Regions from separate parts of the Anaerobacillus sp. ABR4_321 genome, predicted to be linked through region 1. Evidence: a T-box and tRNA genes for the amino acid it is inferred to sense, from the RefSeq annotation. Region 1 holds a T-box; the other holds one or more tRNA genes.
What was found. The T-box of region 1 lies ahead of ACXADT_RS09740 (valine--tRNA ligase). A T-box ahead of a tRNA ligase gene usually reads a tRNA of that ligase, here a tRNA-Val.
Positions count from the first base shown of each region.

Region 2: it encodes a tRNA-Val, which carries the amino acid that the T-box ahead of ACXADT_RS09740 (valine--tRNA ligase) is inferred to sense. The anticodon was not compared.

Region 1 is NZ_JBSWTK010000001.1:1,899,161-1,902,645, forward strand. It holds gene ACXADT_RS09730 (hypothetical protein) at 1-849, shown strand, start outside; gene ACXADT_RS09735 (hypothetical protein) at 846-1,046, opposite strand; T-box leader at 1,205-1,430, shown strand; gene ACXADT_RS09740 (valine--tRNA ligase) at 1,494-3,485, shown strand, end outside.
Region 2 is NZ_JBSWTK010000001.1:224,535-228,019, reverse strand. It holds rRNA gene ACXADT_RS01265 (23S ribosomal RNA) at 1-678, shown strand, start outside; rRNA gene rrf (5S ribosomal RNA) at 808-924, shown strand; tRNA gene ACXADT_RS01255 (tRNA-Asn) at 935-1,009, shown strand; tRNA gene ACXADT_RS01250 (tRNA-Ser) at 1,011-1,102, shown strand; tRNA gene ACXADT_RS01245 (tRNA-Glu) at 1,118-1,192, shown strand; tRNA gene ACXADT_RS01240 (tRNA-Val) at 1,336-1,411, shown strand; tRNA gene ACXADT_RS01235 (tRNA-Asp) at 1,419-1,494, shown strand; tRNA gene ACXADT_RS01230 (tRNA-Met) at 1,537-1,613, shown strand; tRNA gene ACXADT_RS01225 (tRNA-Phe) at 1,807-1,882, shown strand; tRNA gene ACXADT_RS01220 (tRNA-Thr) at 1,887-1,962, shown strand; tRNA gene ACXADT_RS01215 (tRNA-Tyr) at 2,035-2,119, shown strand; tRNA gene ACXADT_RS01210 (tRNA-Trp) at 2,127-2,200, shown strand; tRNA gene ACXADT_RS01205 (tRNA-His) at 2,220-2,295, shown strand; tRNA gene ACXADT_RS01200 (tRNA-Gln) at 2,302-2,376, shown strand; tRNA gene ACXADT_RS01195 (tRNA-Gly) at 2,385-2,459, shown strand; tRNA gene ACXADT_RS01190 (tRNA-Cys) at 2,470-2,544, shown strand; tRNA gene ACXADT_RS01185 (tRNA-Leu) at 2,571-2,660, shown strand; tRNA gene ACXADT_RS01180 (tRNA-Leu) at 2,693-2,777, shown strand; gene ACXADT_RS01175 (hypothetical protein) at 2,944-3,069, shown strand; gene ACXADT_RS01170 (YetF domain-containing protein) at 3,115-3,485, shown strand, end outside.

The DNA.
Region 1 (3,485 bases):
AGAGATCGAATGGATTGGATGCTGTATCTAGAGAACTACTTCAGGGAATTAAAGTTTAATGGATATGTACCGTTGATCAACACAAAGTATGGCGATACGTTTGTAGTGGTAGAAGATCGTGTGCTGTATTTATCTCATTGGATCGAAGAAGGAAGTGTTAATCCGTCATTAAAAGAGTCTCAGATGATTCAAAGGCTAGCAGAATTACATGGGTATTCCGTAAAGGATCATGCCTTTTCTGAAGAATCCATCAAGCATTTCTATGAAAAGATGGTCGTACTCAGAGAAAGTCGTCAGTTCGAAATGGAAAAGTACGTTAACGATATTGAAAAACGCATCTATCTCTCTCCATTTGAATTGGCTGTTGCGACCCATTTTCATCAACTCATGAAAAATTGTGACCTATCAAAGTCACGACTAGACTATTGGTTTGAACAAACGAATGAAACGAAACGATACAGAACTGTGCTCTGTCATGGGAAGTGTTCAGCTTCTCATTTTGTTGTAGGAAGAGAAAAAGGATATTTCCTTAACTTCGAAAAATCCGTAGTAGACTCTCCGGTGAGAGATCTTACGTACATGATTCGTGCTTCGGTACCACCGTTTCAATTCAACCCAGATACGTTAGTCTCAAACATTTCTCACTATGAAAGTCAGTTTGCTCTGCATGAAGAAGAAAAGGATTTGCTCGCAAGTTATTTGTATTTTCCTGAATCGTTGTTTAACAGTGTGACACATTTTCTATCGAATCAGAGAGATTGGTCACACATGAAGCATGTCCGTCATTTCACCAAAAAAATAGAAGTGATGAATGGAATTACGACGACACTACAAAATATGCGTGCTTAAATCCATTCAAAATAAAAACACACTTCTAATGCTACGAGGATAATCAAGATAAGCACATCCACTGAAGTTGGAAAGAGAATCGTTCTTATCGCCTGAAAGAAGATAAAAGGCGGTACGAATTGCGCCAGTATGTCTCTGAATTTGTAAAAAGCCGGTGGAAGCTGATAGCGGTTGAGTCCTCCAAATCGCTTTTTCATGTATAGGTCCCCTTCATAGTACTCTCGATACAATCAGGTTATGTTTGGACAGTAGTTTGGGTGATTAAGTAAAAAAGAAAGTGGTTATGATAGTAAAAAGGGCTAATAGTATCTTGACGGTTTTTTATACAACAGGTAAACTTATGAATACAAATAGTCGACAGGCAACGATAGGGAGTAGTAAAATGTGAACCCTTCAGAGAGAGAAATCATTCGCTGCGAGATTTCTTAGGAACGTAACATTTGAAGTCGCCCTGGAGCTGTTTCTCTGAAATCGTAGTAGGAGAGACCGGTGAATCCGTTATTCAATGAAGCGTACAGCTTCTCTCTTTTTTCTGGAGCTGTAAATAAAGGTGGTACCGCGAAACTTCTTTCGTCCTTTTCACTAAGGATGGGAGAAGTTTTTTTGTTTGCTATCGACTTATTGATTGGAAAGGATGGATGGTAATGGCTAATAAAGAGCTAACGATGCCGACAAAGTATGATCCACAGGCAACTGAACAGAAATGGTACCCGTATTGGGTAGATGGGAAGTTTTTTGAAGCAACAGGTGATAAGGACAAAACGCCTTACACGATTGTTATTCCACCACCGAACGTAACAGGTAAGCTGCACCTCGGGCATGCATGGGATACAACGCTTCAAGATATCCTCTCTCGTTTTAAACGAATGCAGGGTTATGATGTACTTTGGTTACCGGGGATGGACCACGCTGGTATTGCCACTCAGGCAAAAGTAGAAGGAAAACTACGCGAAGAAGGGACTTCTCGCTATGATTTAGGAAGAGAAAAATTTCTTGAAAAGTCATGGGAATGGAAAGAAGAATATGCAGACTTTATCAGAAGTCAATGGGCGAAGCTTGGCTTATCTCTCGATTATTCTCGTGAGCGTTTCACGCTTGATAACGGCCTTTCAAACGCCGTTCGTGAAGTCTTCGTTAAATTATATGAGAAGGGTCTCATCTACAGAGGCGAATACATTATCAACTGGGATCCTCAGACGAAAACAGCTCTTTCTGATATTGAAGTTATCCATCATGAAGTAACAGGACACTTTTATCACATGCGTTATCCACTCTCAGATGGCTCAGGGCATATCGAAATTGCGACGACGCGTCCAGAAACGATGCTCGGAGATACAGGGATTGCTGTACACCCTGAAGATGAGCGATATAAGCACCTTATTGGTAAGAAAGCGATCCTTCCGATCGTAGGACGAGAAATTGAAATCGTAGCTGATGATTATGTTGATATGGAGTTTGGATCTGGTGCAGTAAAAATCACTCCGGCACATGATCCTAACGACTTTGAAATCGGAAATCGTCATGACTTAGAGCGTGTTCTTGTGATGAACGAAGACGGTACGATGAACGATAATGCTGGTAAATATAAAGGGATGGATCGCTTCGAATGTCGTAAGCAGCTCGTTAAGGACCTTCAAGAAGCAGGCACACTCTTTGAGATTGAAGAGCATGTTCATTCTGTAGGGCACTCTGAGCGAAGCGGTGCAGTTGTAGAACCTTATCTTTCAACGCAATGGTTCGTTAAAATGGGACCTCTTGCAAAACAAGCGATCGACCTTCAGAAATCTGAGGACAAAGTAAACTTCGTACCTGAACGATTTGAGAAGACGTATCTTCATTGGATCGAAAACATTCGTGACTGGTGTATTTCACGTCAACTGTGGTGGGGACATCGTATCCCGGCTTGGTACCATAAAGAAACAGGCGAAATCTATGTTGGTGATGAAGCACCAAAAGACATCGAGAACTGGAATCAAGATGAAGACGTTCTTGATACATGGTTTAGTTCAGCTCTATGGCCTTTCTCTACAATGGGATGGCCTGATGAAGAAGCAGAAGACTTCAAGCGCTATTACCCTACGAATGTACTCGTAACAGGTTACGATATCATCTACTTCTGGGTAGCTCGCATGATCTTCCAAGGCATCGAATTTACTGAACAGCGTCCGTTCAACGATGTATTGATTCACGGTCTTGTAAGAGATTCTGAAGGACGAAAGATGAGTAAGTCTCTTGGTAACGGAGTAGATCCGATGGATGTTATCGAGAAGTATGGTGCTGACTCTCTTCGCTACTTCCTTGCAACTGGTTCTTCACCAGGGAATGACCTAAGGTTCTACTGGGAAAAAGTTGAGTCGACTTGGAACTTTGCGAATAAGATTTGGAACGCTTCTCGTTTTGCCCTAATGAATATGGATGGCATGGAATACGATGAGCTCGATCTTACTGGCGAAAAATCAACCGCTGATAAATGGATTTTAACTCGACTGAACGACACTGTCGACCAAGTAACAAGATTGATCAACAACTATGAATTCGGTGAAGTTGGAAGATACCTTTACAACTTTATCTGGGATGATCTATGTGACTGGTATATCGAAATGGCGAAGCTGCCATTGTATGGTGAAGATGAAGCC
Region 2 (3,485 bases), 1.7 Mb from region 1:
AGACAGTGTCAGGTGGGCAGTTTGACTGGGGCGGTCGCCTCCTAAAGAGTAACGGAGGCGCCCAAAGGTTCCCTCAGAATGGTTGGAAATCATTCGCAGAGTGTAAAGGCACAAGGGAGCTTGACTGCGAGACCTACAAGTCGAGCAGGGACGAAAGTCGGGCTTAGTGATCCGGTGGTTCCGCATGGAAGGGCCATCGCTCAACGGATAAAAGCTACCCTGGGGATAACAGGCTTATCTCCCCCAAGAGTCCACATCGACGGGGAGGTTTGGCACCTCGATGTCGGCTCATCGCATCCTGGGGCTGAAGTAGGTCCCAAGGGTTGGGCTGTTCGCCCATTAAAGCGGTACGCGAGCTGGGTTCAGAACGTCGTGAGACAGTTCGGTCCCTATCCGTCGCGGGCGCAGGAAATTTGAGAGGAGCTGTCCTTAGTACGAGAGGACCGGGATGGACACACCGCTGGTGTACCAGTTGTTCCGCCAGGAGCATAGCTGGGTAGCTACGTGTGGAAGGGATAAGTGCTGAAAGCATCTAAGCATGAAGCCCCCCTCGAGATGAGATTTCCCACAGCGTCAAGCTGGTAAGATCCCTCAGAGATGATGAGGTTGATAGGTTCGGGGTGGAAGCGTGGCGACACGTGGAGCTGACGAATACTAATCGATCGAGGGCTTAACCTAAAAAATTGGAATACGATGTTGCGTGCTATCTAGTTTTCAGGGAATAAAATTTTCCTTGAAAAATGACAAAATATATTGTAATATATATCTTGTCGCTAGCAATCACACGAAAGTGCGAGCTGTTAGAAGTCTGGTGATGAAGGCGAAGAGGTCACACCCGTTCCCATGCCGAACACGGAAGTTAAGCTCTTCAGCGCCGATGGTAGTTGGGGGCTCTCCCCCTGCAAGAGTAGGACGTCGCCAGGCTAAACATTATTCCACAGTAGCTCAGTGGTAGAGCTATCGGCTGTTAACCGATCGGTCGTAGGTTCGAATCCTACCTGTGGAGCCATGGAGAGCTGTCCGAGTGGCCGAAGGAGCACGATTGGAAATCGTGTAGACGGTCAACGCCGTCTCGAGGGTTCGAATCCCTCGCTCTCCGCCAGCTACATACTAGATTGGCCCGTTGGTCAAGCGGTTAAGACACCGCCCTTTCACGGCGGTAACACGGGTTCGAATCCCGTACGGGTCACCATTTTTCAAAGAAGCTTACGGGCTTCTCACCCAAGGGTTCCCCCGCAAGATGCAATCTCAAGAAGATTCGCAGCGGGACTAGCTAACGCGTCGGAATCCCGTACGGGGTACGGGTCACCAACTTAATTTATTGTTTTACTCTGTGGAGGATTAGCTCAGCTGGGAGAGCATCTGCCTTACAAGCAGAGGGTCGGCGGTTCGAGCCCGTCATCCTCCACCATTTCAAAGGTCCCGTGGTGTAGCGGTTAACATGCCTGCCTGTCACGCAGGAGATCGCGGGTTCGATTCCCGTCGGGACCGCCATTTTCAATCAACATAGTTGGTTTAGAAAATTCATTATATTATCGCGGGGTGGAGCAGTTCGGTAGCTCGTCGGGCTCATAACCCGAAGGTCGCAGGTTCAAATCCTGCCCCCGCAACCAATTTAAGATTTCTAACTACGTCGAATAGACTTCTTGCTAGAAATCAATGGGAGTACTCGGTAGAGTGCAACCAAAAAATTCCACTACGTCGAATAAGCATCTTAGCTGAATTTTAATTGTAGCCCTTTAGGGCAACCTAAACTCTTACTATAAGCTAGATCTAAATAACGTAAAAGCGGAATGTTTAAAACATGGCTCTGTAGCTCAGTCGGTAGAGCAGTGGACTGAAAATCCACGTGTCGGCGGTTCGATTCCGTCCGGAGCCACCATGTTGCCGGTCTAGCTCAATTGGTAGAGCAACTGACTTGTAATCAGTAGGTTGGGGGTTCAAGTCCTCTGGCCGGCACCATTTTTCTCAAAAAGGTATCAATTTCCATTGTTTTTATATATAGTATATATTACAATGATAATTGCCTGTTTTGGAGGGGTAGCGAAGTGGCTAAACGCGGCGGACTGTAAATCCGCTCCCTCAGGGTTCGGCGGTTCGAATCCGTCCCCCTCCACCATTTTGATAGGGGTATAGTTTAAAGGTAGAACAGAGGTCTCCAAAACCTCCGGTGTGGGTTCGATTCCTACTACCCCTGCCAATTAAGATTTAAAATAATGGCGATTGTGGCGAAGTGGTTAACGCACCGGATTGTGGTTCCGGCATTCGTGGGTTCGATTCCCATCAGTCGCCCCATTATGTTGGGCTATAGCCAAGCGGTAAGGCAACGGATTTTGATTCCGTCATGCGCTGGTTCGAATCCAGCTAGCCCAGCCATATTAGTTGCGGAAGTAGTTCAGTGGTAGAACACCACCTTGCCAAGGTGGGGGTCGCGGGTTCGAATCCCGTCTTCCGCTCCATTTTTATAACGGCGGCATAGCCAAGTGGTAAGGCACGGGTCTGCAAAACCCTTACGCCCCGGTTCGAATCCGGGTGCCGCCTCCAATCTTCATATTTTTTTAAAAAGTCCTGCCGGAGTGGCGGAATTGGCAGACGCACAGGACTTAAAATCCTGCGGAGGGTGTACCTCCGTGCCGGTTCGAGCCCGGCCTCCGGCACCATTTACTTTCCGAAATTAAAAAATTGTCTTTATGCCGGTGTGGCGGAATTGGCAGACGCGCACGACTCAAAATCGTGTTCCGTGAGGAGTGTCGGTTCGAACCCGACCACCGGTACCAGTTACATATTTGATACTTAAACGTCAGGATTTCTACAGTGTAGAAGTCTTTTTTTATTGTCTTAAACCTTCGATAGAAACAACCACTTCTTCATAATGTCTCATCTTTCAGTGAAAACTAGAATGTGTGATAGCCGAGATCGACTTCATGAGAAGGAGGAGAGGGTGTGTTGGATTATTCATTGTTATGGAAAGCTGTATTACTCGTTGTTGGAGGAACGTTCATCTTGCGGATTGCAGGACGAAAATCGATTAATCAGATGACGATCGCTCAGGTCGTTATTATGATTTGAATGGGTTCCTTGATCGTACAGCCGATTGCTGGGGAAAATGTGCTAGTGACGTTGTTAATAGCTTTAGTACTCGTACTTACTCTGGTTTTAATCGAACTTGGAGAGCTGAAAGTCGACTGGATCGAAGGATTGGTTTCTGGGCGGTCTAAGATGGTTATTAAGGACGGTACATTGCAAGAGAAAGAACTAAAAAAGCTGAGGTTAATTGTTGATCAATTAGAAATGAAATTAAGACACTCTCAAATCTCCTCGATCGAAGACGTTCAGGAAGCTACAATGGAAGCGAATGGCCAACTGGGTTATACACTAAAGCCTCACATGCAAGCAGCGACAAAAGGCGATGTCGATTCATTACGTCAGGATTTGATAGCGATTCAACGTTTATTAGGTGGAAGTCCATCCAATTCAGCGATAAC